2 regions of the Pseudoalteromonas sp. SR41-7 genome follow, and region 1 is predicted to be linked to the other one. Evidence: predicted binding sites of a transcription regulator. Region 1 holds the regulator's gene; the other holds the start of a gene.

The links. Region 1 encodes MetJ, which represses methionine synthesis genes. Its sites were predicted from a motif close to TAGACGTCTAGACGTCTA; they were not measured.
Region 2: H5092_RS01285 (methylenetetrahydrofolate reductase) is a predicted target of MetJ. The motif match lies at 14,452-14,469, and genes of this name have one in related genera.

Annotation. Positions count from the first base shown of each region.
Region 1 covers NZ_JACJEF010000008.1:66,631-83,544, reverse strand. The annotation lists gene H5092_RS12545 (type IV pilus secretin PilQ) at 1-152, opposite strand, end outside; gene H5092_RS12540 (pilus assembly protein PilP) at 139-678, opposite strand; gene H5092_RS12535 (type 4a pilus biogenesis protein PilO) at 675-1,280, opposite strand; gene H5092_RS12530 (PilN domain-containing protein) at 1,270-1,842, opposite strand; gene H5092_RS12525 (pilus assembly protein PilM) at 1,830-2,909, opposite strand; gene H5092_RS12520 (penicillin-binding protein 1A) at 3,040-5,532, shown strand; gene metL (bifunctional aspartate kinase/homoserine dehydrogenase II) at 5,597-7,942, opposite strand; gene metB (cystathionine gamma-synthase) at 8,112-9,359, opposite strand; gene metJ (met regulon transcriptional regulator MetJ) at 9,649-9,969, shown strand; gene H5092_RS12500 (malic enzyme-like NAD(P)-binding protein) at 10,034-11,275, opposite strand; gene rpmE (50S ribosomal protein L31) at 11,802-12,017, opposite strand; gene priA (primosomal protein N') at 12,248-14,434, shown strand; gene H5092_RS12485 (SPOR domain-containing protein) at 14,455-14,982, shown strand; gene hslV (ATP-dependent protease subunit HslV) at 15,062-15,580, shown strand; gene hslU (HslU--HslV peptidase ATPase subunit) at 15,592-16,914, shown strand, end outside.
Region 2 covers NZ_JACJEF010000001.1:284,267-301,180, reverse strand. The annotation lists gene H5092_RS01355 (marine proteobacterial sortase target protein) at 1-9, shown strand, start outside; gene H5092_RS01350 (class GN sortase) at 6-611, shown strand; gene H5092_RS01345 (DMT family transporter) at 506-1,465, opposite strand; gene proB (glutamate 5-kinase) at 1,585-2,688, shown strand; gene H5092_RS01335 (GGDEF domain-containing protein) at 2,790-3,764, shown strand; gene H5092_RS01330 (glutaredoxin domain-containing protein) at 3,821-4,180, shown strand; gene gltX (glutamate--tRNA ligase) at 4,220-5,704, shown strand; gene H5092_RS01320 (2OG-Fe(II) oxygenase) at 5,868-6,167, shown strand; gene H5092_RS01315 (hypothetical protein) at 6,184-6,576, opposite strand; gene H5092_RS01310 (CPBP family intramembrane glutamic endopeptidase) at 6,681-7,550, opposite strand; gene H5092_RS01305 (DUF3581 domain-containing protein) at 7,664-8,365, shown strand; gene H5092_RS01300 (DEAD/DEAH box helicase) at 8,542-9,789, shown strand; gene H5092_RS01295 (sensor domain-containing diguanylate cyclase) at 9,849-10,835, shown strand; gene H5092_RS01290 (hypothetical protein) at 10,942-13,221, opposite strand; gene H5092_RS01285 (methylenetetrahydrofolate reductase) at 13,452-14,408, opposite strand; gene H5092_RS01280 (pitrilysin family protein) at 14,668-16,914, shown strand, end outside.

The DNA.
Region 1 (16,914 bases):
TTATAACGAACATCATAAAGCAATGGCCCAGCTATGGCTGAGTTTACAGTGACTAAAGCAACAGCAGCCAGTAATGTCCGTGAAATACGATGAAGCCAAAGTACATCCTTATGCATCCTATTTTTACCTTTTTTATTATTAATTTGCGCCATCTGTTGCCGCCTCTAACATTTCTAATTTCGTCAGGCGCTCTTTCCAACAGCCAGACCCATCAGGGATTAATTCCACTAATTCTATATAGTCGTTGCTTACTCTTTTTACTTTGCCATCATAACTTCCAAGATAATTCCCTACAGTTACGCGGTGCAAAGTGTCATCTGTTGCTGTAATTAATGCCCATATTTGTCCACTAGAGCCAATTGTGCCTTTCATTGCTAAATTATCTAGCGGGTATTTCTCTAACGGTTCGCGGCGACGCTCTTGATCTGGGTGCAAACAGTTTTTTACCTGCGTTAGTTTATTTTGAATAATCTCAGGCTGAGGCGCTACAAACGGGCTACGTAGCTGACCAGCACTGTACTCAAATATTTCAAACTTTGTCAGTTCAGGAATCGTCTCAACCTTTGGTGTGGTGCTTGCTTTTACCTGATCAATAAATTCTTTTTGCTCAGAAGTGTCATCATTACAACCAGCTAAAACAAATGCTATAGCTAAAGGTACTACGCGAAGGAGTTTCATTTTTTAACCCCTTCTTCATAACGATATGTTTTTGCTACAACACTGAATGTTAACTGTTTATCGCCCGATGATAAAATAGAAAAGTCATGTAAGCTTACAATTCGGGGTAACTGGGCCACTTTACCTACAAACTCACCAAACTCATGGTAGCTACCTATTACTTCGATTTTAATAGGCAGCTCGGTATAAAATTCTTTTTCAACTTCTGGCAGCCAACCTATTTTTAAAAAAGTCAGACCACTCGTTGTCCCAACATATGATAAATCATCAAGTAAACCAGGAGTTTCATTCGAAGTGGGTAGACGCTTTAATAGCTGTGAAAACTTATCTTCCATTTCAATCATTTGTTGACGATATATTTCAAGCTTGCTCGCTACTGCATACTTAGTTCGATAAGTTGTTCGTAGTTCAACTTCTTTTGCCACGGCACTATGGTAGCTGTCAATTTCATCAGAAACTAATAGGCTATAACTAAAAAACAATACAAGGCCCGCAACAAATGTGCAGCAAATTGCTTTAACAGCAATTGGCCAATCACCAATGTTATCAAGCTCTATTTCATTCCAATCAATTTCACTCAGTGCTTTAAAATCAAGGTTCATCGCTAACCTCACCAATTTTATCAAATGGTTTTACATAAAATTCCATATTAAAATCACTAAGTAAACGCGAAGATTGATCGCCTGCAACAATGCCCTGCATTGAAGGATTCTCTAGTAAATATGAGCTTTGTACTTGGCGGAGCATTGTTGATAGACGATTATTAGATTCACTACGTCCTAAAACATGTATTTGGCTGCCTTTGCGCTCCAGTTTTGTTAAATAAACACCACCTGGCACTATTTTGGCAACTTCATCCATTATTTGCGTACCCAAGTTACGGCTGCTTTGCAATTCTTCAATGAGCCTCATACGCTGTTGTAAATTTTCCTTTCTTTTATCTAAGCTTCGTATTTCACTTATTTTTTTATCTAGCATGCTAATTTCTGAGCTTAAATAATTATTCTTTAAGTTTTGACCGTCTTTTAAGGCACTATAAAAAGAGCTTAATAAATACATACTTGCAAAACAAAGTATAACGACACCAACAAGTATAGTTACAAATTTCTTTTTCGATTCTTCGCGTTGTGATTCACGCCAAGGCAGTAGATTTATATGTGGCATGTTGAAAAACTCCTTAATGCCAACCCTGTTGCAATTGCAAACTGCGTTTTGTGACGCTGCATTATATTACGGTCTACCTTTGGGGAAATTTCCATATTTACAAAAGGCTCTGCAACAACTGAGTGGATACCGAGTTCTTCAATAAGCAATCGGTCGATACCTTTTATCATCGATGTACCGCCCGTTAATACAATATAATCTATTTGCTCTTTACCACTGGTTGTTAAAAACATTTGCACAGCTCTGCGAACTTGTTGAAGTAACGAAGTTTGAAAAGGGGCTAATACTTCAAAGGTATAGTTTGGCGGTAAATCACCTGATGTTTTGCCTATTTCGGCTTCATCAAAGCCTTTATTATAATAAGCAACAATACTATTTGTATATTGATCGCCACCAAAAACTTGGTCACGGGTATAAATGGTTTCCCCAGCTTGCACAACACTCACAAGCATTAAAACTGCGCCAATATCGACCACAGCCACACACTTATTAAATGCATCGCTAGGTAATTGTTGATAGTAAACGTCCATAGCACGGCTCAATGCGTAGCTTTCTACATCTACTATTTTGGCCTCTAAATTTGCGGCTTCTAAAGCGCCCACCCGTGCTTCAACACTCTCAGTACGAGCAGCCGAAAGCAAAACATTCATTTTGCTAGGATCGGCCTCATTCGTCGAAAGCTTCTCAAAATCGAGGCTCACTTCATCAAGTGGGTAAGGGATTAAACTATCAGCTTCAATTTCAATTTGCGATTCAAGTTCAGCATCTGTTAACGATACATCCATGAAGATCACTTTTGTAATAACTGTTTGGCCAGAAACAGCCACTGCAGCAGATTTTAACGACTTCGGTAATTTTTTTCTTAATTTTGTAATAACGTTACCAATCGCTTCAATATCTTGGATTGTGCGCTCACTCATCGCACCTTTTGGCATCGGCTCAATTGCAAGTGCTTCTAGTCGAAATCCAGTTTCAATTTCACGTAAAAGCACCGCTTTGATAGAGTGCGATCCAATATCAATTCCTACCATCATCGGGGACGGTTTTTGAAATAGTTGACTTAGCATGTTTCAACTTGGCCTTTGTTTTAATAATAAACAAGTTATAATTTTTATCTGAAAAAATATTATTCATTTTTTAATCAATATATACTAGCAGTCAAAACTCGCAATTGGGAGTCCATTTAGGGAAATATAAGTGATTTTATTAAAACGAACTTTACAATTTTTTATCATTTGTGTGTTAATTGGTCTGATCACTTTGGTCAGTCTTTATTACTACGTTAAACCTGATATCCCCAGTGTGCAAGTTTTAAAAGACGTGCAATTACAAACTCCTATGCAAGTATTCACAAAAGATGGGCTTTTAATCAATCAATTTGGTGAAAAGCGTCGTATTCCAGTGACTATTGATGAAATTCCTCAAACACTCATTAATGCATTTTTAGCGACAGAAGATAATCGATTTTACGATCATATAGGCATAGATCCTATAGGTATTGTGCGTTCGGCTATTGTTCTTATATCTACCGGCGAGAAAAAACAAGGCGCAAGTACTATTACTATGCAGCTTGCTCGTAATTTCTTTTTAACTCGCGAAAAAGCATATATTCGTAAAGTTAAAGAAATATTTATAGCGCTACATATTGAAGGTGTATTAACAAAAGACGAAATTTTAGAGCTTTACCTTAATAAAATAGAATTAGGTAATCGCGCTTTTGGTATTGGTGCTGCAGCACAAGTTTATTACGGTAAGGAGTTAAAAGATTTAACACTTGCACAAATGGCGATGATTGCAGGTTTACCGAAGGCCCCTTCAGCTTTAAACCCAATTCGTAACCCAACGCGTGCAAAAGCACGCCGAAATGTTGTTTTAGGGCGTTTATTAACTGAAAATTATATTACTCAAGAAGAATATAACGAAGCAACGAGCCAACCTATCACCGCTTATTTTCATGGTGCTGAAATAAATTTATACGCCCCGTATATTTCTGAAATGGTGCGCGCTGAAATGGTCTCGCGTTATGGAATAGATAAAGCTTACAACTCAGGTTTTAAAATTTTCACCTCGGTAGAGTCTAAAGTTCAAAAAGCAGCGCAAAACGCACTTGTAAATAACTTACATAATTACGATATGCGCCATGGTTTTAGAGGACCAACAGATGTTTTATGGGACCCTGAAACACAACCTGCTTTAACTGAGCAACAAATACTCAATAAATTACAAAGCGTAAATGAGTTGGGTACTTTGAAAGCAGCAGCCGTGCTTAGTGTTAATGATAAAACAGCGTCGGTATTACTTAAAAGTGGCGAGCGCACAACTCTTACTTGGGATAACTTAAAATGGGCGCGTAAATATATTACTCGTTACCGCCAAAGTTTTGCTCCAAAAGCAGCTACAGATATTTTAACGCCAGGAATGCAAATATGGGTGCGTAAAAATGAAGATGACAGCTACTTACTAAGCCAAATACCAGAAGCATCAAGTGCTATTGTGTCACTCGACCCACAAGATGGCAGAATTAAAGCTATTGTAGGTGGTTACAGCTTTGAGCAAAGTCAATATAACCGAGCGGTACAAGCAAAGCGTCAAGTAGGTTCTAATATAAAACCTTTTATATATTCAGCAGCACTTGAAAAAGGTTACACGCTTGCGTCTATATTAAACGATGCTCCTATAAACCAATGGGATAAAAGCCAAGGCGTAGCATGGCGTCCCAAAAACAGTCCTGCTGTATATAATGGTCCGATAAGAATTCGCCGTGCTTTAGCACAATCTAAAAACGTTATTTCGGTGCGCTTACTACGCGGCGTTGGATTACAACGTACAGCTGATCATTTATTAAAGTTTGGCTTTAAAGATTCAGACATTAATCGCAGTGAATCACTAGCACTGGGTAGTGCTTCCATTACTCCACTTGAACTTGCTCGTGGCATGAGTGCATTTGCCAATGGTGGCCACTTAATTGAACCTTACTTTATTTCAGAAATTCAAGATGCTTACGGTAATGTATTGTTTAAAGCAAACCCTGCCCTTGCCTGTGACGAAGAGTCTTTACCAACACATAATGAATTCTCACTTCATAATAGTAGTGATGAAGTGGAGCCAACAAAAAAATGTGCACCGAGAATTATTTCTAAGCAGAATGCATTTTTAATTGCTGATGCAATGCACAGTGGTATTTGGGGCGGCGGTAGTTGGGCCCATAAAACGGGTTGGAGTGGTACAGGTTGGCGCGCACAAGCTTTAGAACGTCGTGATCTTTCGGGTAAAACAGGCACAACTAACGATTCTGTAGACACCTGGTTTAGTGGCTTTAACAGTAAAGTAATGACTTCTGTGTGGGTGGGCTTTGATAACCCAGGTAACGCTCTTGGCCGTTCTACGTACAATAACAACTTAGATAGCAGCCAAATATCTGGTGCTGAATCGGGGGCTAAAACAGCGCAGCCTGCATGGATTGAATTTATGAAAGCCGCACTTGAGGGAACACCTGAAGCGCCAATTGAGCCACCTGAGGGGCTTGTTTCGATTCGTATTGATTTAGCCACTGGTTTGCTAAGCCACAAAAATGACTACACCAGCCGCTTTGAATACTTCGAAAAAGGTACTGCACCGACAAAGTATGTGCTATCTCAGCCAAACGATATATTTGAAGAAGACACAAAAACCGAAGAAGAGCTATTTTAATAATATCTCTGTAATACAAAAAACGGCAGCTTATTTAAGCTGCCGTTTTAATTTAAATAATGGCTTATTTTAAGTTTTGAACAAGCCAATATAAGTCAGAGTGTACACCCGCAGCGGTTACTTCTTTCCCAGCCCCAGGCCCCTGAATCACAAGCGCGTTATCACTATACCATTTGCTATTAATTACAAAAATATTATCGCCAGGTGTAAGGTTTGCTAACACATCTCCATTGGTCACATACGTAATTCCTACTTTAGCGATAACTTCAGTTTTTGTTATATCTAATAGGCCTGTGTATCTCAGTACTGAGTTATTAGCTTTTGCTGTATCAGCATGCTCTTCAATGAACGCATCTAGCTGGGCTTTATTGTTTAGAAAGTCTTCCCAGCTTCCTAGCACAAGATCGCCGGGCATTAATGCCGATAAGCTAATATCATCAAGCTCAAGCTCTATACCTAACTCTCGGGCTAAAATAAGTAACTTACGCTGCATATCTCGTCCAGATAAATCCTCGCGAGGGTCAGGCTCTGTGAACCCCATTTTCTGTGCTTCTAATACCAACTCAGAAAAAGCAGTGGTACCATCATACTTACTACATAACCACGAAAGTGTACCCGAGAACACGCCTTCAATACGCGTAATTTTATCACCACTATTTTGCAAATCAGCCAAAGCAAAATTGATAGGTAAGCCTGCACCTACACTTGTATTATATCGCCAATGTAAATTACGTTCGCCAAGGTTACTACGAAGTGCTTTATACCAAGAAGTAGGTGCTGTACCTGCATATTTGTTAGCACTAATTAAATGACAATCTCGGTCTACAAAATCTGTATATAAAAAGCTAAACTGCTCACTTGCAGTAATATCAATTAACACTTTATGTTCGTAGTCAAGCTCGCTTATCGCATTAAGTAAATCCGCAGCTTCATAGCTATTCGCCTCATGCTGCCATTGAGTTTTCCATTGCGATATATTTATGCCACTTGCATTAAATAACATATGTTTAGAGCGAACCAGCGCTACCAATTTAATACTAAAGTCGTCTGATAAACGCTCAAATTGTGCCGATAACTGCTCAATAAAAGCATCGCCTACATTGCCAAGGCCCGCAACTATAACGGCTATTTCTTGGCCTTTATTGATTAGCTTATCGTGTAAGGCGCTTTGTATATCGCTATCTATAAATTGGTCTGTTAGTAATAAAACATAACCATTATCTTGATGCACAAAACGCGGTTTTATAGTCTGCTCAGCTAATACTTCTAAAGCTTGCAGTTTTAATACGCTAACGTCTTGCTCAGGGGCAATAATTGCACAGCCATTTAAATTTGACTCACTAATATTAGCTCTACCAGCAAAGTAATTAATAACTTGATATGTTTGTGCAGCCGGTACTACTAAATACACTTCACCATTATGGTTAAAATGATGAAGGCTATGCTGAATAAGCTGACTAACGCTTGCGACCTCACCTTCACTTAATCCTTCAACCATTAACAAATCAACATTTTGCAGCGTGGTTATAAAACGCTTTTTCTTTGCTGAACCTTCTTTTACTATATCTGTTGGGCTTGCTTGCACATCAAAACTACTACGAACAGCTAGCTTAATATCTGTGTTTTTAAGTGGCGATAGTGTTTTTGCATGTAATACAGGGTTACCCAAACGAGCTAATATATTAGCTTGTCCGCGACAAATTTTGCCGTACTTAATCGCCTTTTTTACCTTTCGAGGATCAGTGCTAAACACACCCTGTGTATCGGTCCAAATACATACCTGCTTAGCATCACAGTAATTTGCAAGTAGTGTTGCACTATAATCGCTACCGTTGCGTCCAAGTGTTACGGTCTCACCTTTCGTATCGGCGGCAATAAACCCAGTAACAACATTTATCTTATTAGGTAAAATTGACTGTCGACATTGCTGCGCATTTTGCGCATGCATTAATTCACCATCGTTTAAGGTAAAAAGACTACGGGCATCTTGAGCACACGCCTCAATATTTAGCTGCTGTAAATAAGTAGCGAGTAAACGTGCTGACCACAGTTCCCCGTGCGCAAGTAACGCAGCCTCTTTTAGCTGCTCAGCTTGAGCAAGTTCTGCAATATTACTAAGCTCGGTATTTAGTGTTCTAAGTGCGCAGCGCTTTAAATCAGCTTGTAATAACTGCTCAATTAAATCGCTTTGATGGTTATTTAACTGCAGTAAAATATCAGCGACAGCTTGCGTGTCTTGCATCTGATAACTTTGCCACAACGACACAAGTGTATCTGTAGTTTTACCTGCAGCAGACACCACAACACAGTCGCCCGGCTGAGTATGCCCAATAATTATTTTAGCTACGCTTTGATAGCGCTCACTAGAGCTTAAGCTTGAACCACCAAATTTATGTACACAATTGACCATATTTATACCAATTCGCTTAATTAAGTTGTCTATTTTGAGGTAAGAAAACCGTATCGATAACAAGGCAAAAATTTCGTTATTTAGTTGTTCTATATTAGGAATTTTTAACGATGTTATCGTGCGGTTTAATCCCTCAAATTGATTAGGTATTATTGCGGATTGGTATTAATTACCAAAGCGCTGGACGGGCTGCACTTAATTTAACGTTTCCACCAGAAGTGCCAGCACCTTTGCCTACACGGCCAACATTTTTATTTTGCCCTGGTTTTACAAGTTCAAATACTCGTTCAAAGTCAGCTATTAAATCGTGTATATCTTCAATCCCAACCGAAATACGAATAAGCGTATCGCCCACACCCGCTTCTAAACGTGCCTTTGCCTCCATACCTGCGTGCGTCATAGTTGCAGGGTGACAAATTAAGCTCTCTACGCCACCTAGTGACTCAGCTAAACTAAACGTTTTAAGGCTAGTTAAAAATGCTGCCGCGTCGTTTATATCGCCTTTAATATCAAAACTAACCATGCCACCAAAGCCAAGTTGTTGTGCTTTAGCAAGTTCATGTTGAGGATGCGACTCAAGTCCAGGATAGTAAACTTGGCTTACAAAATTGGAACTTTCAAGGTACTCAGCTATTGCTAGCGCATTTTCTTGGTGCTGCCTTAAGCGCACATTTAAAGTACGTAGACCACGAAGCGTTAAATAACTATCAAAAGGGGCGCCCGTAATACCAATATTATTTGCCCACCAAGCAAGCTCATCACCAAGCTCTTGTGTTGCAGCAATAACAGCGCCGCCCACTACATCTGAGTGCCCGTTAATATATTTAGTAGTTGAATGCACCACAATATCTACACCAAACTTAATAGGGTTTTGTAAGGCAGGAGACAAAAACGTGTTATCTGCGGCAACCAATGCACCGCATTGCTTAGCAACATCGGTAACCGCTTTAATATCGGTTAAACGAAGTACTGGGTTACTTGGAGTCTCTATCCAAATAAGCTTAGGTTTAATTGCTAAAATTTGTTGAAGGCTTTCTTCTTTTGTTAAATCTAATACTTCAAGCTTCAATAGTCCGCGTTTTTGTAACGATGTAAATAAACGATAGCTTCCACCATAACAATCATGTGGAATTACTAACGTGTCGTCACTGTTAAGTAGCTGAGTAGCTAAATGCACGGCAGCCATACCAGTGGCCGTAATTATGCCACGAGCGCCACCTTCAAGCTTAGCAAGCGTCTCTGCTAAAATATCACGATTAGGGTTACCACTGCGGCCATAATCATACTCACGCTTAGTATCAAAGTCGGCAAACGAATAAGTCGTTGATAAATAAATTGGCGGCACCACTGCACCATGATGTTTATCAGCATCAACGCCGTTACGTACAGCAATGGTCGCTTTGTTTTTTTCGCTCATATTCGTCACCTGATTAATTTGGATGTTTAGACGTCTAAAAGAGTAAGTTATCCGTTTTAATAAGTCAAAGGATTTTAAAGCTCTAGATGGCTAAAGTTAGGTAAGGCGTTTGCTAGTATCACATTTTAGCTCACAAAAGTGAGCTTATTTTTACATCCCAAATAGGCTTATTAAGATAGATCGGTATCTATTATTTGACTATCTTTTTTAAATCGATAGAATTTCACGCATATTTACACGCTTTTTATACCGTGTGAGAAATTAATAATCTGAGGCAACGATACATCTTATGGCTAAATGGAATGGTGAGTATATTCACCCATACGCAGAACACGGGAAAAAATCAGAGCAAGTTAAAAAGATCACCGTTTCGATCCCACTAAATGTATTAAAAGTTTTAACGGATGAGCGTACGCGTCGTCAAATCAACAACCTTCGCCATGCAACAAATAGTGAATTGCTATGTGAGGCGTTTTTGCATGCATTTACTGGCCAACCTTTACCAAATGACGATGACCTACGTAAAGACAACGCAGAAAAAGTACCAGAAGAAGTTAAAAAGATAATGCAAGAAATGGGTTTAGAAGTGCCTATTTTAAACGAAGAATAAATCGTTACCTTTTTAATCAAAAAACCTCAGCATTGCTGAGGTTTTTTTGTTTAAGCGTTATATATTACGCCATATAGTTTTCAGGCAAGTCAATTTGCGCAACACCCGACTCTACCGCAGCAAGTGCTACAGCTTTAGCTATACGCGGTAGTAAACGCGGATCCATTGGTTTTGGAATAATATACTGCGCACCAAACTCTAGCTTATCTACGCCTGCGGCTTTTAAAACTTCTGCAGGTACAGGCTCTTTGGCAATACTACGAATAGCCTCAACTGCAGCAATTTTCATTTCATCGTTAATCGCGCTTGCACGTACATCAAGTGCACCACGGAAAATAAACGGGAAACATAAAACATTGTTAACCTGGTTAGGGTAATCAGAGCGCCCTGTTGCCATAATTAAATCGTTGCGTGCGCCGTGAGCAAGTGCAGGATCGATCTCTGGATCTGGGTTTGAACATGCAAACACGACCGGTTTTTCTGCCATTAGTTTTAAATCTTCGGCAGCTAACAAGTTAGGACCCGAAACACCAACAAACACATCAGCATCTGCAATTACATCTTGCAATGTGCGTTTATCGGTATTGTTAGCAAAAAGCTGTTTATATTCATTTAAATCATCGCGACGAGTATGAATAACACCTTTGCGGTCAAGCATATAAATGTGTTCACGCAGTGCACCACACTTAATTAACAGTTCCATACACGCAACTGCAGCAGCGCCTGCACCTAAACATACAATTATTGCATCTTCAATTGATTTACCTTGTACTTCTAGTGCATTTAACATGCCGGCAGCCGTAACAATGGCGGTGCCGTGTTGGTCGTCATGAAAAACAGGAATGCTACAACGCTCTATTAATGCTTTTTCAATTTCAAAACACTCTGGTGCTTTAATATCTTCAAGGTTAATACCACCGAATGTGTCAGCAATATTGGCAACCGTGTTAATAAAGTCTTCTGTTGTTTTGTGCTTTACTTCAATATCAATAGAATCAAGCCCTGCAAAACGTTTAAACAATAACGCCTTGCCTTCCATTACTGGTTTAGACGCTAAAGGACCTAAATTACCCAAGCCCAAAATTGCAGTACCATTAGTGATAACCGCAACCATGTTACCCTTACCGGTATATTTATATGCATTTGCAGGATCTGCGGCAATTTCACGTACAGGCTCAGCGACACCTGGGCTATAAGCTAGGGCTAAGTCTTGAACTGTTTCAGCTGGTTTTGTTAGCTCAATGCTAATTTTACCAGGTACGGGATGTGAGTGATAATGTAGTGCTTGTTCACGAAAGTCAGACATAACGCGATGGTATCCTGCAATTTAAGTTAAAGTGAGAGGTGGAGTCTTGGGGTACGATACCCTTATTATTTTTAAATTCCAAGCAATATCAGGTCTATCCTGTTATATGCTATATCCTTTAATTTTAAGAGGTTTTTCAGTAACTTTGCAGGATTATATAAACATTTGATAAATAAAAATTCACCAAAAAAGTAAGTTTTGAGGTGCGTTTATGTCTATTACAATATTAAAAAAATGTATGTTTAACGCATCATCATAAACTTAAAATAACAGCCTACTACACTACTTTAAAAACAGATAAGCCCACGTTAGCTACTTTTATCAACCTAGTTAAAATTTGTACTATTTAAAATATAGAGAATATCTATCGATTTGTCTGTAAAGGTTTATGCATACTCAGAATAAGAATAGGAAATAGTTATGCAAGGTGTGATGTAGCTCGAGCAAGCTAAATAAGATAAGAAGTGGTAAATTTTAGACACAAAAAAAGCACCCTAAGGTGCTTTTTTTAACTAAACAGCAATAATTACTTCTTGCTGCTAAGTGCACCGAAGCGCTTGTTGAAGCGATCAACACGTCCGCCAGTGTCTAAAATCTTTTGCTTACCAGTGTAAAACGGGTGACACGCAGAACATACGTCTAAGTGAATGTCTTTACAAAGAGTTGAGCTAGTTTCGAATTTGTTTCCGCATGAACATGTTGCAGAAATTACTTCGTACTTAGGGTGAATACCTTCTTTCATAGGAACCTCTAGTTAAGGCCGCATCGCTCTCCAAACCCGAAGTCTGGCACCATACGTCGTTAAAACAAATTTGTTGGTGGCGGATTTTATCCAACAACCTTCCCCTGCACAAGTATTTATTTATCTTTTCGCTAAAAAAGTGAACAATCTCTTTCTCAAGTACTATTGCTAGTAGGTTTTTAGCGGTATTTTTAGTACATTACAGCATTAATTTTACGGGTTGAGTTGTTATGAGTTTTGTTGAAGTTGCTATTAAAGTCCCGCTTCCACGCACCTTTGATTATAAAATAGAAGAGCAGCTCAGTGGCTTATCAATCCCAATACTTCCGGGCATGCGGGTTTTAGTGCCTTTTGGTAATCAAAAAAAAGTGGCTGTTGTTCTGGGCATTAAAAACAGTACCGACGTCCCTTTAGATAAAATTAAGAATATTATAGAGGTAATAGACGACACCCCTATTTTAAGTGCCCAACATTTAGAACTCCTTAGCTTTACTGCGCGCTATTATTGCTATCCCTTAGGCGAAACTATTCATATAGCGCTACCGAGTGTACTTCGCCAAGGTGAATCGCCAGATAAAACCAGTATTAATATGGTTGCCCTGACAGAAAAAGGTGCAAAAGTACCGTCATTAAAAGCTAAAACACAGCTCAATTTATTAAAGCAGTTATCGCAATCGGGGAAATCATCGTTAACCGAATTAAAAGCTCTTGGCTTTAGTAAAAAAACAATCGATAGCCTAATAGATAAAGAACTCATAACACAAACTATTGAGCACGATAACCAATGGCAAAGTGTTGCTCCAACTGTCGGTAGTAAACCAGTACTTAATAAAGAACAAGCGGTTGCCTGTACGGCAATAAATCAAAGTAGTGGATTTAGCAGCTTTTTATTAGAAGGCGTAACTGGCAGTGGTAAAACAGAAGTGTATCTACAGTGCCTAGAAGAAGTACTCAAACGTGGCGAGCAAGCATTAGTATTAGTGCCAGAAATAGGCTTAACGCCACAAACTGTAAACCGTTTTCGTCGCCGCTTTTCTGATACACCCATTATGCTTTGGCATTCAGCCCTTACCGACAACGAGCGATTGCAAACATGGCGTTTTTGCGAAAAAGGCAGTTGTGCAATAGTTATAGGCACACGTTCGAGTATTTTTCTGCCATTTTTAAAACTCGGTATGATAGTTGTCGATGAAGAGCACGATTCATCATTTAAGCAACAAGATACCCTTCGTTACCATGCTCGTGATTTGGCCGCATACAGAGCTTTTCAGCATAAAATACCACTTATATTAGGCAGTGCTACACCCGCACTTGAAACACTTCACAAAGCAATTAATAACAAATATCAGCTACTAAGTTTAACCGAGCGCGCGCAAACTGCGACAGATAACCAATTTAAGTTACTCGATATGAAAGGCCAACCCGACCAAGCAGGTATTGCACATGCAAGCCTTGCAACTATGCGCCAACACTTAAATCGCGGTAAACAGGTTATGGTTTTTTTAAATCGCCGAGGTTTTTCACCCACTCTTATTTGCCATGAATGTGGCTGGCTAAGTGAATGTAAACGCTGCAGTACCAGCGCCACATTTCATAAAGCGATTGGGCAAATGATTTGTCATCACTGTGGCGATCAATACCCTGTTCCTCACCAATGTCCTGATTGTGGAAGTACGCAAATATTTCCAAATGGCAAAGGTACAGAGCAAATTGAAGAGTTTTTATCGACCGAGTTTCCAGATACACCCGTTACTCGCATAGACCGCGATTCAACTCGCCGTAAAGGCAGCCTTGAAAAAGCACTAGATGAAATAAACCTAGGCGGTGCACGCATTTTAGTAGGCACACAAATGCTTGCCAAAGGCCATCACTTTGCAGATGTAAGCCTTGTTATAATTTTAGACGTAGATAGCGGTTTATACTCATGCGACTTTAGGGCAACAGAGCATTTAGCACAGTTAGTTACTCAAGTCGCGGGGCGAGCTGGGCGTTCAGGGGAGCCTGGGCAAGTATTATTACAAACACACTTTCCAGAACACCCGCTTTTACAAGACTTAGTTAATAATGGTTACCAAGACTTTGCTCGCTTTGCACTGAGTGAACGCGATGATGCAGACTTACCACCCATTACAAATATGGCTATTGTCCGTGCACAAGGACACAGCATTAAGCTAGTCGTCGATTTTTTGACGGATTTGGTTCCTGTGAATGGGGTATCTGGTATACAATTGCTCGGTCCGATCCCTGCTCCACTTGAAAAAGTCGCAGGTATGTATCGTTTTCAATTACATATTCAAGCGCAAGATCGTCGCATATTACATCAGTACCTTGCGCAAATGGTTGATTATTTAAGTTCAAGTAAACTTGCACAAAAAGTACGCTGGAGCTTAGACGTAGACCCTATAGACATGATTTAGGTTAAGGCCAAAATAACACCATGGCACAGCACGATTATATTAACAAAAAGCCTGCAGGCAGAAACAGTAAAAAAAACGCACCCGCTAAAAAACCATTTCCTATTCTTTTAGCTGTCATAGCCATCTTACTCGTCGGTGGTTTTGCTTATACATTATGGTTTATTAAAAGTAATGCAGATCCAAAACTTGTCGAAAAACAAGCAAACCCCACTGCGCCCGCAAAAGTAGAAGTGGTTATTCCACGCACACCAGAGTTTATTAAAGAAATTAGAAACCACGAGATTCAAGTTGAAGTGAAAGAACTCGAGCAAAAAGGTCCTTACGTTATGCAGTGTGGTTCGTTTAAAACCCACGCACAAGCGGAATCGCTAAAAGCTAAAATAGCATTTGCAGGCCTCATTTCTGAAATAAAACAGGCTGAAGGCAGCAATGGTACTTGGTATAAAGTGCGCTTAGGCCCATATAAAACCAAACGCCAAGCCGAAAGTGATAAAAACAAACTTAAACGTGTAAAAATAGTCGGCTGCGGAATTTGGGGCTGGACTTGAAAATAAACCATTCACCCATATAACCTCTTCATAATCGTTTTTTACGAGTTGCCTCTGCAGCTCGATGATGAGGAATAACATGACTACTATCGTAAGTGTACGCCGTGGCGACAAGGTTGTAATTGGCGGCGATGGCCAAGTGTCTCTTGGTAATACCGTAATGAAGGGCAACGCCCGTAAAGTTCGACGTCTTTATAATGGCAAAGTAATCGCTGGTTTTGCCGGCGGTACTGCTGATGCCTTCACTCTTTTCGAACGCTTTGAAAGCAAATTAGAAATGCACCAAGGAAACCTGACTAAAGCCGCAGTAGAAATGGCTAAAGATTGGCGCAGCGACCGTGCACTTCGAAAACTCGAAGCTCTGCTCGCTGTTGCAGACGAAACAGCCTCTTTAATTATTACCGGTAATGGCGATGTGGTTCAACCTGAAAACGACCTAATTGCAATTGGCAGTGGTGGTAACTTTGCACAATCAGCTGCAACCGCCCTTTTAGAAAATACAGATTTAAGCGCTCGTGAAATAGTAGAGAAAAGCTTAACTATTGCAGGCAACATCTGCGTATTTACTAATAACTTCCAAACAATCGAAGAATTATAATAGGAACTATCATGTCTGATATGACCCCAAGAGAAATTGTTCACGAGCTAGATCAGCACATTATAGGTCAGGCTAAAGCAAAAAAAGCAGTGGCTATCGCACTTCGTAACCGCTGGCGCCGCATGCAACTCAAAGAAGATTTACGCAGCGAAGTAACACCAAAAAACATTTTAATGATTGGTCCAACCGGTGTAGGTAAAACAGAAATTGCCCGCCGATTAGCAAAACTTGCTAACGCACCCTTTATTAAAGTAGAAGCGACTAAGTTCACTGAAGTTGGCTATGTTGGTAAAGAAGTTGAGACTATCATCCGCGATTTAGTCGATGTATCAATTAAAATGACTCGTGAACAGCAGACTAAGAAATTTAAACATCGCGCCGAAGAAGCAGCAGAAGAGCGCATTTTAGATGCCCTTTTACCACCAGCGAAAGATCAATACGGCGAAACGCAGCGTGATGATAACTCATCAACTCGCCAAGCGTTCCGTAAAAAGCTACGTGAAGGTCAGCTAGATGATAAAGAAATTGAAATCGATTTAGCACAAGCACAACCAAACGTAGAAATTATGGCGCCTCCTGGTATGGAAGATATGACCAACCAGCTACAAAGCATGTTTCAAAACATGGGCGGCGATAAGCGCACTAAGCGTAAACTAAAAATCAAAGAAGCCTTCAAACTATTAACGGAAGAAGAAGCCGCTAAATTAGTAAATCCTGAAGAGCTAAAAGAACAAGCTATTTTTGCAGTAGAGCAAAACGGTATTGTGTTTATTGATGAAATAGACAAAATTTGTAAGCGCGGCGATTCTTCAGGTCCAGATGTGAGCCGAGAAGGTGTTCAGCGCGACTTACTACCGCTAATTGAAGGTTCAACTGTAAATACTAAGCACGGAATGGTTAAAACTGACCATATGCTGTTTATTGCCTCTGGTGCGTTTCAGATGGCAAAGCCATCAGATATGATCCCAGAGCTACAGGGCCGCTTACCGATTCGAGTAGAACTTGAAGCACTTACTGCAGATGACTTTAAACGCATCCTTACAGAGCCTCATGCATCGCTTACCGAGCAACAACGAGAGCTGCTTAAAACTGAGCAGGTATCGATTGAGTTTAGCGACGATGCAATTGAGCGTATTGCCAAAGCAGCTTGGCAAGTTAACGAGAAAACCGAAAACATCGGTGCTCGTCGTTTACACACTGTAATGGAAAGATTGATGGAAGAAATTTCATACGATGCTTCTGAAAAAGCAGGCTCGTCATTAGTAATCGACGCCGCTTACGTTGAAAAACACTTAGGTGCACTTGTTGAAGATGAAGACTTAAGCCGCTTTATT
Region 2 (16,914 bases), on a different contig from region 1:
CGTAAATGAAAAAGTGGCTAAGCGCGGGTTTACTAATAGCTGGGCTTGGATTATTTGGTCACGGCGCTTATATGCAGGCAAAAGCGTGGCTTGCTCAAGTATTAATTGAGCAAGCATGGCAAGAGGCGCTTAAATCACCCGGCACTAAAGTAAAGCCGTGGTATTACGCCGACAGCTACGTGACTGCAAAGCTTGATTGGCCAAGCCATAATAAAACATTAAGTGTATTAGCTGGAGCGAGTGGTCGCAATTTAGCGTTTGCGCCTAGCCAATTTTTACCCGCAGGGGAGCTGGGCGGAAAAGAGTTTGGAAACGAAAAAGGCGCGCTAATAGCAGGGCATAACGACACCCACTTTGCATTTTTACAACACGCCAAAGTGGGAGAGGCGTTTACTTTGCAACTGCAAAGTGGGGTGATTCAAAATTATAAGGTAACGGGGATTGAGGTTATTCATCAATCCCAAAACTCATTTTTACAAACACCTGGGCTGTATTTGCTTACCTGTTACCCTTTTGATTCACTTGCCTCTGGTACTGATTTAAGGTTGCTTGTATCTGCGCAAATGTCTTCGCCTGATTCGCTAAGCGGTATATCAACCACGAGTTCTTGATGGCGCTGGCTTACCATTACGCCAATAAATACCACAAATATGCTCAGCCATTGCCAAACGTTGAGCACTTCGCCCAAAATAATAGCTGATAAAATAAGTGTAAAAATAGGAATTAAATTAGAGTACGCAGCCGCGGTTAATACTGATACTTTGCTAATTGCATAGTTGTACATGCCGTAGCCGCCAAGGGTTACACACGAACCTAAATACAAAATGCTCATGAGCGCAGTTAAGTCGTGCTGGTTTTCGCTTGGTAGGTCGATAAAAAATAAAAACGGCGCAAAAAACAAGCTGCCGCTAATACCTTGCAAAGCAATTAAAGTCAGGGGCGAGTAGCGATTAGCTAAATGTTTAATACTTACGGTATAAAATGCAGCGCACACCATCGCCATAAGCTCTAAAAAGTTACCTAGTAACGGATTAGGTGCTTGGTCGGTACTTGGTGAAAGAAGCGTAAGTAAAATACTGCCGCCTATACACAGCGTAAAACCGACAACAATGGCTTTGCTTATATGCTCTTTAAGTAATACAAAGGCAAGCAACGCAATAATAATAGGCAAGCAAGAGACAATAACACCAGCCTGCGAGGCTGATGTGTATTCCATTGCATGGCCTTCAAATAAAAAGTATAAGCAAGGCTCAGCAAGCGACATACCCACTAAATACTTCCAGTCACCTTTTAAGTACTCAAACCGAATAACGTAGCGCCATAAACAAAGCGACAAAACTAACGTGGTGAGCATGCGTAAAAATATCACCAATGCAGGGTCGTAAATAGCAATGGCGTATTTGAGCGCAATAAAAGAGCTGCCCCATAAAAAGGTGGCAATAATTAAACATAAACTGGCAGGCATAGAGAGTAATTTACTTAATTTAATAAAATCAGATCCTAGCATGAAAATTTTTAACTTGTTCAAAAATACCGAGCTGGTATAAATTAATTCATCTTTAATTAATCAATAGTAAAAAGCACATGCAAAGGGAACAGGTAATAGTTGTAAAGCTTGGTACAAGCGTACTAACTGGCGGCACCGATAAGCTAGACAAAGCACATATGGTTGAATTAGTACGCCAATGCTGCGAGCTTAAAAAGCAGGGGCATCAGGTTATTTTAGTGTCGAGCGGCGCGGTAGCTGCTGGGCGCGAACAACTATTAAAACCCTGTGGCAGAAGCTTAATTGATAAACAAATGCTTGCTGCAATTGGACAAGGTCAACTTATTCATATTTGGCAGAGCTTGTTTGCTTTATATGGGGTAAATGTAGGGCAAATGCTGCTTACCCGCGCTGATGTAGACGACAGAGAGCGCTACCTTAATGCCCGCGATACACTCAATGCGTTATTAAATTACGATGTTGTGCCCATCATTAACGAAAATGACGCAGTCGCTACCAGTGAAATAAAAGTAGGCGACAACGATAATTTATCGGCACTTGTTGCTATTTTGGCTAATGCTAATAAATTATTGCTACTTACCGATCAAGAAGGGTTATTTACCAGCGATCCTCGCACCAATGCCGATGCCACCCTCATTGGTGAAGTAACACATATAAACGATGAGCTGCGCCAACTTGCTGGTGGCAGTGGTACAAACTTAGGTACTGGCGGCATGGCAACCAAATTACAAGCAGCCGACATTGCAAGGCGTGCAGGCGTTGAAGTCATTATTGCTAAAGGCGCTGGTAAAAACGTTATTTTAAAATGTATGAGTGACGAGTTACCTGGTACACGCTTTTTAAAACTCACCGCCCCAAAAGATGGCCGTAAAAAATGGCTACTAGCTGGGCCTAAAAGTACCGGCCAAATTGTTATAGATGCAGGTGCTATTAGTGCCCTTCAAAATAAAGGTGCAAGCTTACTTGCTAAAGGCGTTACTAATGCATTTGGACGTTTTGAAAGAGGCGATTTAATTGATTTAATAGATACTAAAAATCAAGTAATTGCACGTGGCTTAACGCGTTTTAGCAGTACCGAGGTAAATAAAATCAAAGGCGCACACTCAAATCAAATAGGTGAGTTACTTGAATACGATAGTGGTGCAGAAGTATTGCATCGCGACGACTTAGTATTACTTTAATACCTATTCTAAAGGATTAGTTAATAAGTATTACCTCATAACTTAGTAAATTCATGAGTATTGTCTAGACTAATAAAAGTTTAATTAGTTTAGGCAGTGTAATGAAGGCAAATAAGTGTGGGCACGAATGGATTATTAAGCTTACCCAGCAAGAGGAAGAAAGTGATTTAGATAGCGCATTAATACAAATAATTAGCGACTTGCTCGAAGTTGATAATTTTGCCATTTACGTCAATAAAAATTTTTCAGCCCCCATACCCCCTACTCTTATTAATTCAAACAGTAATTTAGAGCAATTAAGCCCAGATGAAGCATCATTGTTATTACAAAAGGTCACTCAAAATAAAATTAGGGTGAGCTATGCCTTTAGTAGCACATCAAGTTACGTGCCTATTTATCATTTTGGAAAAGTAGTCGGCACTTTATTAATAGAAACCGAGCAAGAATTACCAGAACGAATAACTATGTTAGCTGTACATATTTTAAATATTTATGCTAATCAGCTTGGGCTATTATATAAGTCGCGGTTAGATCCACTTACAGAGCTTTTAAATAGGCAAACATTTGATAAAAAAGTAATTGAGATTGTATCGGGTAACGGTTTTTTGTTACCAAGAAATGATAACAATAAAAAGCGACGTTGGTATTTAGCTATTGCCGATATCGACAACTTTAAAAATATTAATGATAACTACGGGCATGTAATTGGCGATGAGGTTATTTTACTTGTTGCACGGCTACTAAAAAATAATTTTAGGATTGAAGACTATGTATTTAGGTATGGTGGTGAAGAATTTGCAATGTTATTTCAAGCAAAAACAGAGACTGATGCACACGTTGCACTTAACCGGTTACGCCTTAATGTTGCCCAATACCCTTTTCCACAAATTGGCCAATTAACCATTAGCATTGGTTTTTTAGAGTTAGTGAGTATTGATACTGTATCGAGTATTGTAAATCAGGCTGATTTAGCGCTTTACTACTCTAAAAATACTGGCCGTAATAGAGTTACCTCCTACAGTGAATTAGAAGTTAATAACGAACCAAAGATAGATAATAGTATTGAGCTTTTTTGATTGTAAATTTGTGCTAAAATCTGGCTCCTTAAATTGTTGTAAGCAGAGCACAGAACATGAAATTAGTTCGTTGGTTTTTAGGTTGTATAATCTTATTCTTTAATTTTGTATTTACTCCTCGCAGTAAAAAGCGTGCAAGCGACGAGCAAGCACAGCTTGATCAGCAAACCTCACAATTTAAACTGTACCAATTTAAAGCATGCCCGTTTTGTGTAAAAGTACGCCGCGCTATTAAGCGCGAAGGCTTAAACATAGAAACGCGTGATGCAAAAAATAATGAGCAATATCGTCAAGAGCTTCTTGAGCAAGGCGGCAAAGTTAAAGTGCCTTGCCTGCGTATAGAGAAAAATGGCCAAGTACAATGGCTGTATGAATCAAACGATATTATTGCTTACTTAAACAAAGTAGCTGCATAAACCACTTTTATTATCTCACTTATTTAAAGAGAATTTACCATGACAATTCGCACCCGTGTTGCCCCGTCGCCAACTGGTGACCCGCATCTTGGCACCGCTTATATCGCCTTATTTAACTACTGTTTTGCTAAACAACAAGGCGGTGAATTTGTACTTCGTATAGAAGATACAGACCAAGTACGTAGCACGCCAGAGTCTGAACTTGCGATTATGGATAGCTTACGCTGGTTAGGGCTTGAGTGGGATCATGGTCCTGATGTGGGTGGCGAATTTGGTCCTTACCGTCAATCTGAGCGTAGCGATTTATATAAAAAATACGCGCATCAGTTAGTTGACGATGGGAAAGCGTTTTACTGCTTTGCAACAAGCGAAGAGCTTGATCAAATGCGTGAAGAGCAAATGGCAGAAGGCTTGCGCCCTAAATACGACGGTCGTGGTTTAAACCATACAGATGAAGAAATTAAAGCAAACTTAGCGGCAGGCAAACCTTACGTTATACGTATGAAAATCCCAAGCGAAGGCACATTTAAGTTTAACGACTACCTACGAGATGAAATTGAGATCCCGTGGGAAAACGTAGACATGCAAGTGCTTTTAAAAGCGGATGGTTTCCCAACGTACTTTTTAGCGAACGTAGTTGATGACCACCATATGCAAATTAGTCATATTTTCCGTGGCGAAGAGTGGATTAACTCAGCACCTAAGTTATTAAAACTTTATGAAGATTTTGGTTGGGAAGCGCCGGTACTTGGTCATTTACCATTACTACGTAACCCAGATAAATCAAAGCTGTCTAAGCGTAAAAATCCAACGTCTATTAACTACTATAAAGAAATGGGTTACCTACCAGAAGCCGTGCTTAACTACTTAGGTCGTATGGGTTGGTCAATGCCAGATGAGCGTGAAAAGTTCACACTTGATGAAATGATTGAAAACTTTGACATGAAGCGCGTATCGCTTGGTGGCCCAGTATTCGACGTGGATAAATTAAGCTGGTTAAACGGCATGTGGATCCGTGAAAATTTAACCGACGAGCAGTTAATTCAGCGCTTTGTTGATTGGAAGTTTAACGGTGAAATGTTAGCTAAAGTATTACCTGAGGCTAAAACGCGTATTAATACCCTTTCGGATATGGTTGAGCTGGCAGGGCACTTTGTAGGTGGTATTCCAACTTACGATCCTGCGCTATTAACAGCTGGTAAAGCAGACGAAAACGTAATACGCCAAGCACTACAATTTTTTGTATGGCAGCTAGAAGGCTTACGTAGCTTTGATAAGCCCGCTATTTTTGCAATTGCAAAAGAAGTGGCTACATTCCACGAGCTTAAAATTAAAGACTTTTTAGAGCCAATTTTTGTCGCAATTACAGGCAAAACATCAAGTACGTCAGTGCTTGATGCAATGGAAATATTAGGCTCTGACTTATCACGTGCTCGTTTACGTGTTGCACTTGCTCATTTAGGTATTTCTAAAAAGCAGGCTAAAAATATAGAGCGTGCGTACCGCGAATACCCAAGTGCATAATTACTAAACAATGTACTTTTAAAAGCCGAGCTTAGTAAAATAAGTTCGGCTTTTTTGTTTCAGGCTGTTTAGCTATATGACATCGTATTTTGATATTGTTTAGCCTAAGCATTCATAATTTACTAAATGCTACAATGCGGCATATAAACTCATAGGAGGCAGTATGATTGCACTTGTAAAAAACAAAGCCATTTTTAGCAGTAACACATTTTCGATAAACCTTGTTACTTACCCAACCAATCATAGCGTAATGAACCATATTGACCCTGTGCAGCAAGGGCGCTATTACAAGCTTAATTTTGTATTAGAGAAACCTAAAGCGGGTGGGGTATTTAAATGCTCAAAATGCATTATAAATTTATTTAATCGCGTGTATTTGTTCAGACCCGATAAGTACGAACACAGCGTATCTAAAATCGAGTCTGGAAAGCGTGTACTACTGAGCTTTGCGCTTAATATATAATTTGCACTTTTACTTATTAATAGTCGTAGGCCTGTCCGGTGCATAAAACAGATAGGTCGCAGTACGATACAGAGGTTTCACTACAGGAATTAATAGTAAAAGCATTCCCGCCCCTGCGCATAGCATCAGCTTTAAGTAAATCAATCGCGTTTGATTTAGAGCGATTGTAGCTTACATTATTGTTGCCCATACCGTCGCCATCACAGCTTTCACCTTCTATTCGGCCTAAAAGTGTTGCGCCACTTTCGTGTGCTTCTTGGTCGCTATAAAATTGCTGTAAATCTCTTTTATTAACGTAGGTGCCAATTTCTTGAGATAAAACACCGTTGTCTATGTCTGTATGATAGGTCATTCCTGAACAACCGGTTATTGTGGCCAGCACTGTTATTGCCGCTATAAAACGTAGCATATTTATTAGTCCTTTAATTTATTATTTAAAGTAGTAAATTACTAACAAAATCAAACGCTGGCAATGTTTGCTAACGGGTAAATTGTTAGCATTTGTAAATGTATTTAGATTTTACTGAGCATAGGGTAAGTAAACAAAAAGAAGTGAAAAACGTTCACTAACCAGTGGCATATAATAGCCCATTCTAAACGCAGCGTTTTATAAAGAATATAGCCGTATCCTAAGCCTGCAATAAATGAAACCAATACATAGTTAATTCCTCCAGCAAAATGTGCTAAAGCAAACACTGCAGCAGTCATTATTGGGGCAAGTAACGCTAGGCGAGTAGATGTGATTATTTGGCTAAGTTTGGTTTGTAATAAACCTCGAAATAAAGCTTCCTCAGCTACACAGGTAAATAAAAGATTAATAGCAATAAAGGCTAACCAAAAGTTGGGCACTTTTGGGTTAAAGCTTACAAGTCCAAGTGTTAAAGCCGCAGTGAGCGAAGCTAAAACAGTAGTAATAACTATTAAAATGGGTTGTTTAACGTTTAATGGGCCTGCTTTATTGGAGTCTGCTTTTAAAGCTTTTTTATTCGAATAAAAGTAAGCACAAAGGAATAACCCAGCCATAGCTTTATCAAAATTAGCATAAAGGGTAAAAGCAATCGCATCGCTTGTAATACGCTCATCTATAACAATAGGGAGGTTATTAAAACCAGGCACCCAATGAAGTGCTAATGCCAGTGAGGAAATTATAAAAACAGTACCTAAAATAGCGCGTATTATTGCCCGCTTTGCATTTAGCACACAGTAGTATAAAACAACGTAAAGCCCAGTGCTGAGCAGAGCATACAAATTTATATAACCTTGAAAATACCCACTTAGAACACTTAAAGCCATTAAGTAGTGCCAAAAGGGTTGCCGCATTATTGATATTTTGCAGTACGGAAAAACACATATAATTGATAGCGCTAACAAATAAAAGGTCATTGTTTTTTTATTGCTCTGTTTTATTTAGCCATTAATCTAACAGATTCGACCTCTCAATATTTTTTTTCTGGTAATATAGATAGGTTATAAGCAGTTTAAGCAGTGAACAAACTATGTTAAGTCCTTTTTTTCAGCAGCATGCTGATTATGTTTCTATCTCTCGTGAGCAGGGTTGTCGCTTCGCTAAATGCGTTGCTGACGATTACAATCCACTTCATGACAAAGATGCCAAAAAGTTTTGCGCGCCAGGAGACTTACTTTTTTCATTGGTACTAGACCGCTACGGTATTAGTGAACAAATGGAATTTACTTTTGCCGGTATGGTTGATGAAAACACCAAACTTCATTTCCCTGAGGGAGCCGATGAGTTTGATGTAACCAATGGCGAAAAAGTCATTTTAAAGGTAAAGCGCAGCGGTAAAACCAGCCAATGCCCAGCACTAACTAATAGTCTAATAAAAAATTATGTTGAGTTTTCTGGTACTACCTTCCCGCATGTAATTATCCCATTAATGGGCAAGCAAGAGGTAATGATAAACCCTGCTCGTCCGATGGTAATTTACGAATCAATGCTTATTAATCTTGATAACCTTGATATAACAGCGCCAGTACTTGAATTTGCAGAGCCAAGCTTTGAGTACACTGGTAAGCGCGGAAAAATTACACTACGTTTTAACCTGTTAGAAAACGGCGTTAAAGTGGGTAGTGGTGAAAAGCACATGGTGGTTTCGGGTATTCGCGAATACTGCCAAGCAACAGTTGACGATTTAATAGCGTTTTACAACGAACGTAAAGCGACACTAAAGCCAGCTTAAAGCTACAGCAAATTATAAAAGGCGCTAAATACAACGGTTATTTAGCGCCTTTTTTATTATTTTAGCGCTAAAGCGAAAGAGAGCAATCACGATTAAATACTTTTCTGGACTGGTTAATTTACGCAGTACAGTAATATGCGTACAATAGCGCTCTTTGTTATTTTAAAGCTAAGCCTATGTCTGCCACTACGTTCTCATCACTTAATCTCGACCCGTTATTATTAACAGCGATTGAGCAAAATAATTACACTCAACCAACCGCAATTCAGATTAAAACTATTCCGCCTATTTTAGCCGGAAGTGATGTAATGGGCAGCGCGCAAACAGGTACGGGTAAAACCGCCGCCTTTGTTTTACCTCTATTACATAAGCTTTTAAATACCCCTAAAAAGGATGAGCAAGGCCTTGCCCGCGTTGTAATTTTAACGCCAACACGAGAGCTTGCTCAGCAAGTATTTGCCAGCTTTGAAAAGTACGCACAAGGCACTAATATCATTGGTGCCTTAGCCTATGGTGGTGCAAGTATTGGCCCTCAAATTAAAGCACTTAAAACAGCACAAGTTATAGTGGCAACACCAGGGCGTTTACTTGATCATATAGTTAAAGGCAGTGTGGTACTTTCAAGCGTAGACTCTTTAGTGTTTGACGAAGCCGACCGCATGCTTGATATGGGCTTTATTGATGAAATTAGACGTATATTGCGACATATCCCGGGCGATCGCCAAACTTTACTCTTTTCAGCTACGTTTGATGACAGCGTGTTTGAACTCAGTAAAAAACTACTTAAAAACCCTGAGCTAATTGAAGTTGATAAACGTAACTCAGCTGCGGTTGAAGTAGAGCAAGTTATTTACGCTGTAGATGAAGACCGTAAGCGCGAACTTGTATCGCACATGATTGGCATGAAAAACTGGCGCCAAGTGCTTATTTTTACTCGCACAAAACAAATGGCCGATCAGCTTGCTAAAGAAATGTGTAAAGATGGGTTAAAAACCGAATCAATCCATGGCGATAAATCGCAAGGCGCACGTGACCGTGCACTGCAAAACTTTAAAGAAGGTATTACACGCGTACTTGTTGCAACCGATGTCGCTGCGCGTGGTTTAGATATTTCTACACTTAGATACGTAATTAATTTTGAACTGCCGTACATTGCCGAGGATTATGTGCACCGTATTGGCCGTACAGGTCGCGCTGGTGAACAAGGGCTTGCTATGTCATTGGTAAGTCTTGATGAGCAATGGCTGCTAGAAGAAATTGAAGTATTACTCGATACGCGTTTAACGCCGCAGTGGTTAGAAGGTTACGAGCCTGACTTAAATAAAAAGCCCAAAGATAATCGTAAAAATACGAATAAATCTCGAAAAGATCGCGATAAAAAACGCATTACAGGTAAAAGAGAGCCAAGTAGACGTCGTAAATAATAGCTTTTAGTTTACTTTTTTGCCTATACTGGAGCTATTAAATAGCCGAGGTAAAGTTAATGTTTGAAACTGATAAATGGGCATTCTCTGGTGTTGATGGCCAAATATCTTTGCATAAATGGCAAAAAACAATGGACCTTATCACGGGGCTTTTTTCAGCCCCGTCTGGTTATATAGTTCAGGCAACAAGCAAAGGCTATCGCGTTGTTATTAGAAATAACGAAGGTGGCTCAAGCTTTGAAACCAACCCGATACTTCCCCCTCAAACTCCTCTTTTTTGTCGGCACGTCGCTGAAACTAATAATATTTTATATGTTAATGATGCAAGCAATAACGATGCATGGAACACCCTCCCAGAAGTAGTTGAGGACGGTGTTGAATCCTACTTAGGCTTACCTATTCATTGGCCAGAAGGTGAAGTATTTGGCACGCTATGCTTAAAAGACACTAAAATAACTAGCTACACCGATGAATACTTTGAGCTCATAGAGCAACTACGCGATTTAATTGAAGACGACCTAGCGCTTGTTTACAGCTATGAACAAATGCGCGAAATAGCCATGTTAGACTCATTAACAGATATTTATAATCGCCGAGCACTTAACTTACTAGCTCAGCAAAAGCTTAATTTAGCACTGCGTTTGGGCTTCGACGTATGTTGCTTGTTTATTGATATAAACGACTTTAAAAAATTAAACGACACCTTTGGACATGAAGTGGGTGACAAAGCCTTAATTATATTGGCAGATACGCTAAAAAACCATTTAAGGGATGCCGACATAGTAGGGCGTTTAGGTGGTGATGAGTTTGTTGCAGTAATGCAATTAAGTGATAAAAGCAAAATTAACTACATCATGGATAAAATATCCTCAGAGTATTCAAAAGCTTTACTCAAAGAAGACGTTTGCGATTTATCGCTCAGCATAGGTTATAGCTTTACTAATAAACAAAAGCAGCCTTTTGAAACGCTATTAAATGATGCAGACCACGCAATGTATAAAAATAAACAAGCGTATAAGCTCGCTAAAAAGTTGAACAATAAGTAGGAAAAAAATAAACGTTATTTTCAAAAAAACATCAGCGTTAAATTAACGCTGATGTTTTAATTAGCCTCAATTAAGGTTGATCATTGAAATAGAAAGGATAAATATTTCATAAATTAGCTTTAAAGAAAAAATGAATATTTACTTCAATATCCTCTCCCATATCAACTATGCCTAATTTAAAAGGATTAGATTCGCCTATTTGACATTTAAATAAAGTGTCTTTATCTGATATACAATAAAAACTATCAATAGCTCCGTAGTTTAATTTTAAACAGTAAGCTGTAGTATTATCGGGCCAAATTATTTCTCTATCTGTGAAACTGAAGCCATTATCAACTAGGTATTGCTGTATTCCCCTTGTAATAACTACAGCTTTAATACCAGAGCTTACGCTGGGAAAGTTCTTAGCCTGCGAGCATCCACGCTTTCGTAATATCAAATTAAGCTCATTCATTATATGTTTTGTTAAAATAGAGCCTATATTCCAAAAGTCTGTGTCTATATTGTTGTTTCTTAAAAAAGTTGTTCTAGGTAGCTTTACACTAAATGAAGATATGCTTTCATTTACTAATTTTATTTGCTTCAACCCTATTAAAGTTATAGGGCTATTTTCTATTTCGTCTTCAAATACTTTCTTAATTTTTTTAAAAGCATTTGGGTCTAAATCTCCATTTTTTTCAAGCTCTAATTTATATTCGTCTAACTCTTTTATCATCGTAGCTAGAAGAGTATTTGCTGCATTTAAAACTTCATCAATAGTTAAGTAATGACTCGATATGAAATGGGATACTTCGTTAATTAAGACGATGTTTTTTACAATAATCTCTAACCTTTTAGCCGAATAGATAAGAATACTTAAGTCTTGATATTGGAACTGCTTACAGGAAAATAAAGGTTTTTTATTATTGTAAATGCATTTAATAACCTCATAGATTAGAAGCATCCCTGATGAATGAATTATGTTCTCTCTTGGTGAATCTCCAAAGACAAAATAATCTAACTTTTCTGAATTTGTAATGTGCGAAAATATTTCATCTATCGAACTCGGTAATAGCTCTGATGTAAGGTTGTTAAAATTTGTTTTTATTGGGTTGTTTATATTCCTTATTGTTAGGAGGTGACTCTCTTTATTATGGAAATACAGAAGGAAAGTATATGTTAACTGTTCTGCAGCCTTAACATATGCGTTGTCCCAAACCTCTAGCATAAATTCATCGACCTTTTTGTCATCCTGGACGCCTGCATTTTTTAGGACTAACGTGATCTGAGATTTAGTGACTTTTGATTCATTATTTTTAAATAATTCTTCTAGTTCTTTATGTAGGTTAGTTTTGTATAAGTGCTCACCAATTTTGAAGTGAAAGAAAAAGTAAAAATAAGAGCCATTTTTCTCTCTCTGCCATAATGATTTACAAATATTTTTATAAAGCTCTGTTATGATATGTATATTTTCTTTCTTAGAGTGCCATATCAGAGTTCTCAAATGCTTTATTAAGTCAGGAATGCAAATATTAACTCTGTTCTTAAAATGTTCGAATTCAATTAAAAACCTACCGGATGTAAGCGGTTTATATGTATCGTCCCTTTTGCTCTCAACCCACACTATAATTTCATTTAATCTACTTAAAGATATATCATGTTTTGAATCACCAAGTAGCTGAAATGTTAGATAAGATAAGAAGTTAGCTGTTTTTGTATATTTTTCCTCGGGCGCTGTTTTAGGTAAGCTATATAAAATTTTATGTAGGCTATTAAGATAGGTATTCATACTTTCAATAGATTCATGGATATCTGAACTTTTTAATAAATGCCCAAGATCCCTAGCTTGACTACTTAACTCATTAATTTCTTGTTTTTTGATTAATCTAACTTTTTCAATATCCATTAAAACTGCAATTTCAGTGACTGTGATTTCATCTAAACTCTCAGTTTTTTCTAATATTTTGTCATATATATACGTTGTACTACTCAGGTTCTTAAATACGTATGCAAAATACCTAGAATACATTACTACGACATATGCAAAATAGGTAATGATAGTGATAAAGAGGAACGCTTTTAAAGGTATTGTTAAAAGCTCATGTGCCAAAAAAAAGATTAGCGAAAACAGTAAGTATATTAGTACTTTTGGTACTATTGAATTAGCTTGAATGGGGGCTTTGTCATTTAAGTATTTAACTACACTTTCAGAATCGTACTTGTCTTCCATCCATTGCAATGACTGTTGTGTTAGCGGAAGCGCGATAGCCGTTAGTGTAACTAACACTGTTGCTATATAAGTTATAATATTAGAAATGTTGGAGAGAGCGTTGTTCGCTGTCAACTCTAAACAGCTACCTGCGTATAGTTCACCTATAACTTTGAGTGTTAAGTTAATTGATTCCATTTATCTGATCTCCCTATCCACAGTTATCATTTACAGAAAATTGTTAACGCTCTATCGTTAACAATTAAGTGATAGTACTGCTATATGAATTACTCGGTCAATCAGCAAGTTAAGAGAGGTGAAATTATAGGCTTAATTAAAAGCTCATAACCATTTTTAATTTAAGATTAATAAAAAAAGCAAGCCACTAGGCTTGCCAAGAAGGGTGTGAATTGGTTTAGGCTCAAGCTCTAAGCTATTAGCTTTTCCGCAAGGTTCAATTCCATAATGGCTTTTAATAAACGGTATAAGTTTATTGATGCATCAATTTCTTCTTTACGGTTTGTTAAGCTTTCAATATTTAAGCCCAACGGCACGTCTAAATGTGCACAGCTTTTAAGTATTAAGTCGAGGTTTTCGCGGCAAATACGAACTGATTCGCTTAATGTATTGTCTGCATCAAGCATGCGCCATTTTGTAGCCTCTGGCACTGAGATACCCAACCATTGCATAAACTCTAAGGTTTTTTCGCCGCCGCACGGGGTAAACGTTAATATAATACGTTGAGGTGTAATACCCTGTGCTTTACATGTACGTGCGTAGCTAGTAATTAACTCTATAGTAGCTTGTGCGTCGTAAACAGCTTGCGATATAAAAAACTTACAACCCTGTGCTGTTTTTTCTATTAATCGTTCGTGCTCATTTCGTTTACTTGAATGGCGCTCGGCAATTGTAACGCCACCTAAAAAGAAATCATCTGATTGCTCAGCCAATGCTTTATACGCATCTGGCAGGCTTAGCTTTATATCGCCTACCGATGACGGGCTACCTACTAAAACTACATTTTGTAAATCGTAGTCGTTTTTAGTTTCACTTAGCCAATCTTTAAATTCGCCTACGCCACGCTGCGCCACACTTTTATAAGTAATTACATCTTGTGCAGATAAATTACGCAGTAAATGGCTGTATTCACGCGGATCAACGGTTTGTTTAAACGCAAACGGGCGCGCTTGATTGGTTCGACTGCTTTCGTCTTGAATGTCGTAAATTATTACGCCGTCGTATTCAATTTCGTGTAAGCGACCTAATAGCTTTTCTGCAATAGTTTTTAATTGCGCTTTATCGGTGCCTATTTTAGGCGGGGTAGTACCAATAAGATAAACACCTTGGTTGGTGTCCTCTATTTTCTCTTTTAATGATAAAGCCATAATCCTCATTCCAGCCAAGTGCGTTTTGATGGATTTAATATAGCAGCCATTTAGACGTCTAGATAGATTTATTTAGTGAAAATTTTTCAATTAACATGATGTTTATTCATAGTGCTTGTTCCCATAATTTATAATTGACACAGTTGTTTACATAATAAATTCCCTTGGGACTCTTATATTTATTGGCTTTGGGGCATAATCGAGGGTGAGTTAGTATTAAATCTAACAACAAATTTGCTCAATTTAAAAAGGGACAACAATGAAATTTAAATTATTAGCAACCAGCTTAGCGGTATCGCTGGCGTTAACGGGTTGCGCCATGCAACAAAACCAAAGCACGCAAACAACAGCACAACAAGAACAAGTAAATAAAGCTGATGACCGTGTTTTTTCACAAGATTACTTAATTGAAGAGCTAGAAAACGGCTTACGTGTCATGGTTGTTAAAACCGATTACCCTGATGTAGTGTCGCTGCAAATTCCGGTATCGGTTGGATCGCGTAACGAAGTTGAAGAGGGCAAAACAGGCTTTGCTCACTTTTTTGAACACATGATGTTTAAAGGCTCACAAAAATACCCTGAAGATGTGTACTCAGACATATTAAAAAATTCAGGTGTTGATAACCGCGCATATACAACAAACGATTACACAAATTACCATTTAAACTTTTCAAAGCAGCACCTTGATAAAGTACTTGAGCTTGAAGCTGATATTTTTCAAAATTTAACCTACACCGAAGAGCAATTTAGAACCGAAGCACAAACGGTAAAAGGTGAGTACTTGAAAAACAACGCGAGCCCAATTCGTAAATTATTAAGCGCTGTACGCGAAAAAGCGTTTGATAAGCACACGTATAAACACACCACTATGGGCTTTTTTAAAGACATAGAAGCCATGCCTGATCAAATGGCCTATGGTAAAGAATTTTTTGCCAAGTTTTATAAGCCTGAGTATGTGTCACTTGTCATTGTGGGCGATGTAGACCCACAAGCAACAATGGCAATGGTTAAAAAGCATTGGGGCAGCTGGAAAAAGGGTAACTATGTTGCTGACATTAAAGCAGAACCTGTTCAACAAGCACCAAAATATTTACACCAGCAAGATGAAGCGCTACCAGGGCATTGGTTACTCGTATCGTACAAAGGCGCTGCGTGGGAGCCTGCTAAAAAAGACAGAGCGGCGCTTGATTTAATCTCACAGCTTTATTTTTCTAGTAATTCAGATTTATATCAAGAGCTAGTGGTCGACAAACAAATTGCCAGCCAAATGTTTACCTATAACCCAGAGACTAAAGATCCGGGTTTATTACACGTATTTGTTAAAGTAGAAAACGCAGGCGATTTAGCCACTGCGCGCGATGCCATTAATCGAACTTATGCAAAAGCACGCACTGAGCTTGTTGATGAGCAAAAGCTAAGTGATTTAAAATCGAATCTTAAATACAGCTTTATTAATGGCTTAGATTCGTCGCAAGCGATTGCATCAACCCTTGCCAGCTACATGCATTTTGAGCGCGATCCTGAGGTTATAAACCAGCTGTATAAATCGGCAGATAACATCACCAGCGCAGATATTAAAGCCGTTGCTAATAAATACTTTACTGATAACGCACGTACCACATTAACAATGTCGGCACTTGATAAAGCCCCAGGTTTTGAGCAAGAAGTTAATTTAAATGCGCTTACTGCAAAGCTTGAACAAGCACCTGCGGCACCTGCATTTAAAGTACTTGATAAAACCAATAGCTCGCCGTTAATCGATGTTAACTTTTTATTCAATACCGGCGCGGCTGCCGACCCTCAAGGCAAAAAAGGTGTTGCAGCGCTCACTGCGGCAATGCTTGCACAAGGTGGCTCAGAGGCGACAAGCTATAAAGATATTCAAAAAGCACTTTATCCGCTTGCAGGTAGCTTTGGTTATCAAATAGATAAAGAAATGCTGTCGTTCCAAGGGCGTATTCATAAAGACAATGCAGCGCAGTGGTATTCACTTGTGAGCGATCAATTATTAAACCCAGGCTTTAGAGACGATGACTTTAAACGCCTTAAAAAAGAAATGATCGATGGTATTAAATCAGGCTTAAAAGCATCTAACGATGAAGAGCTAGGCAAAGAAGTGCTATACAGTGCACTTTACAAAAATCACCCTTACGAAAGTTACAACTACGGTGATATTTCGGATTTAGAAGCGTTGACGCTAGATGATGTTAAAGCGTTTTATAACATCGAGCTTACGCAATCTAAACTCACGGTTGGCTTAATTGGGGCTGTGCCTGCAAACCTTAAAGCTAAAATGATGAGCGATTTTGCAACGCTACCAAAAGGTGAGCAAAGCCGTTTAAGTATTCCTGATGCGCCAGTGCTTAAAGGTCATCATGCAACTATTGTAGAAAAATCGGCACAATCGACTGCTGTATCGTTTGGTTTTCCTATTGATACAATAAGAAGTAGCGAAGACTGGACAGCCCTTTGGCTTGTGCGTTCGTACTTTGGTGAGCACCGTAGT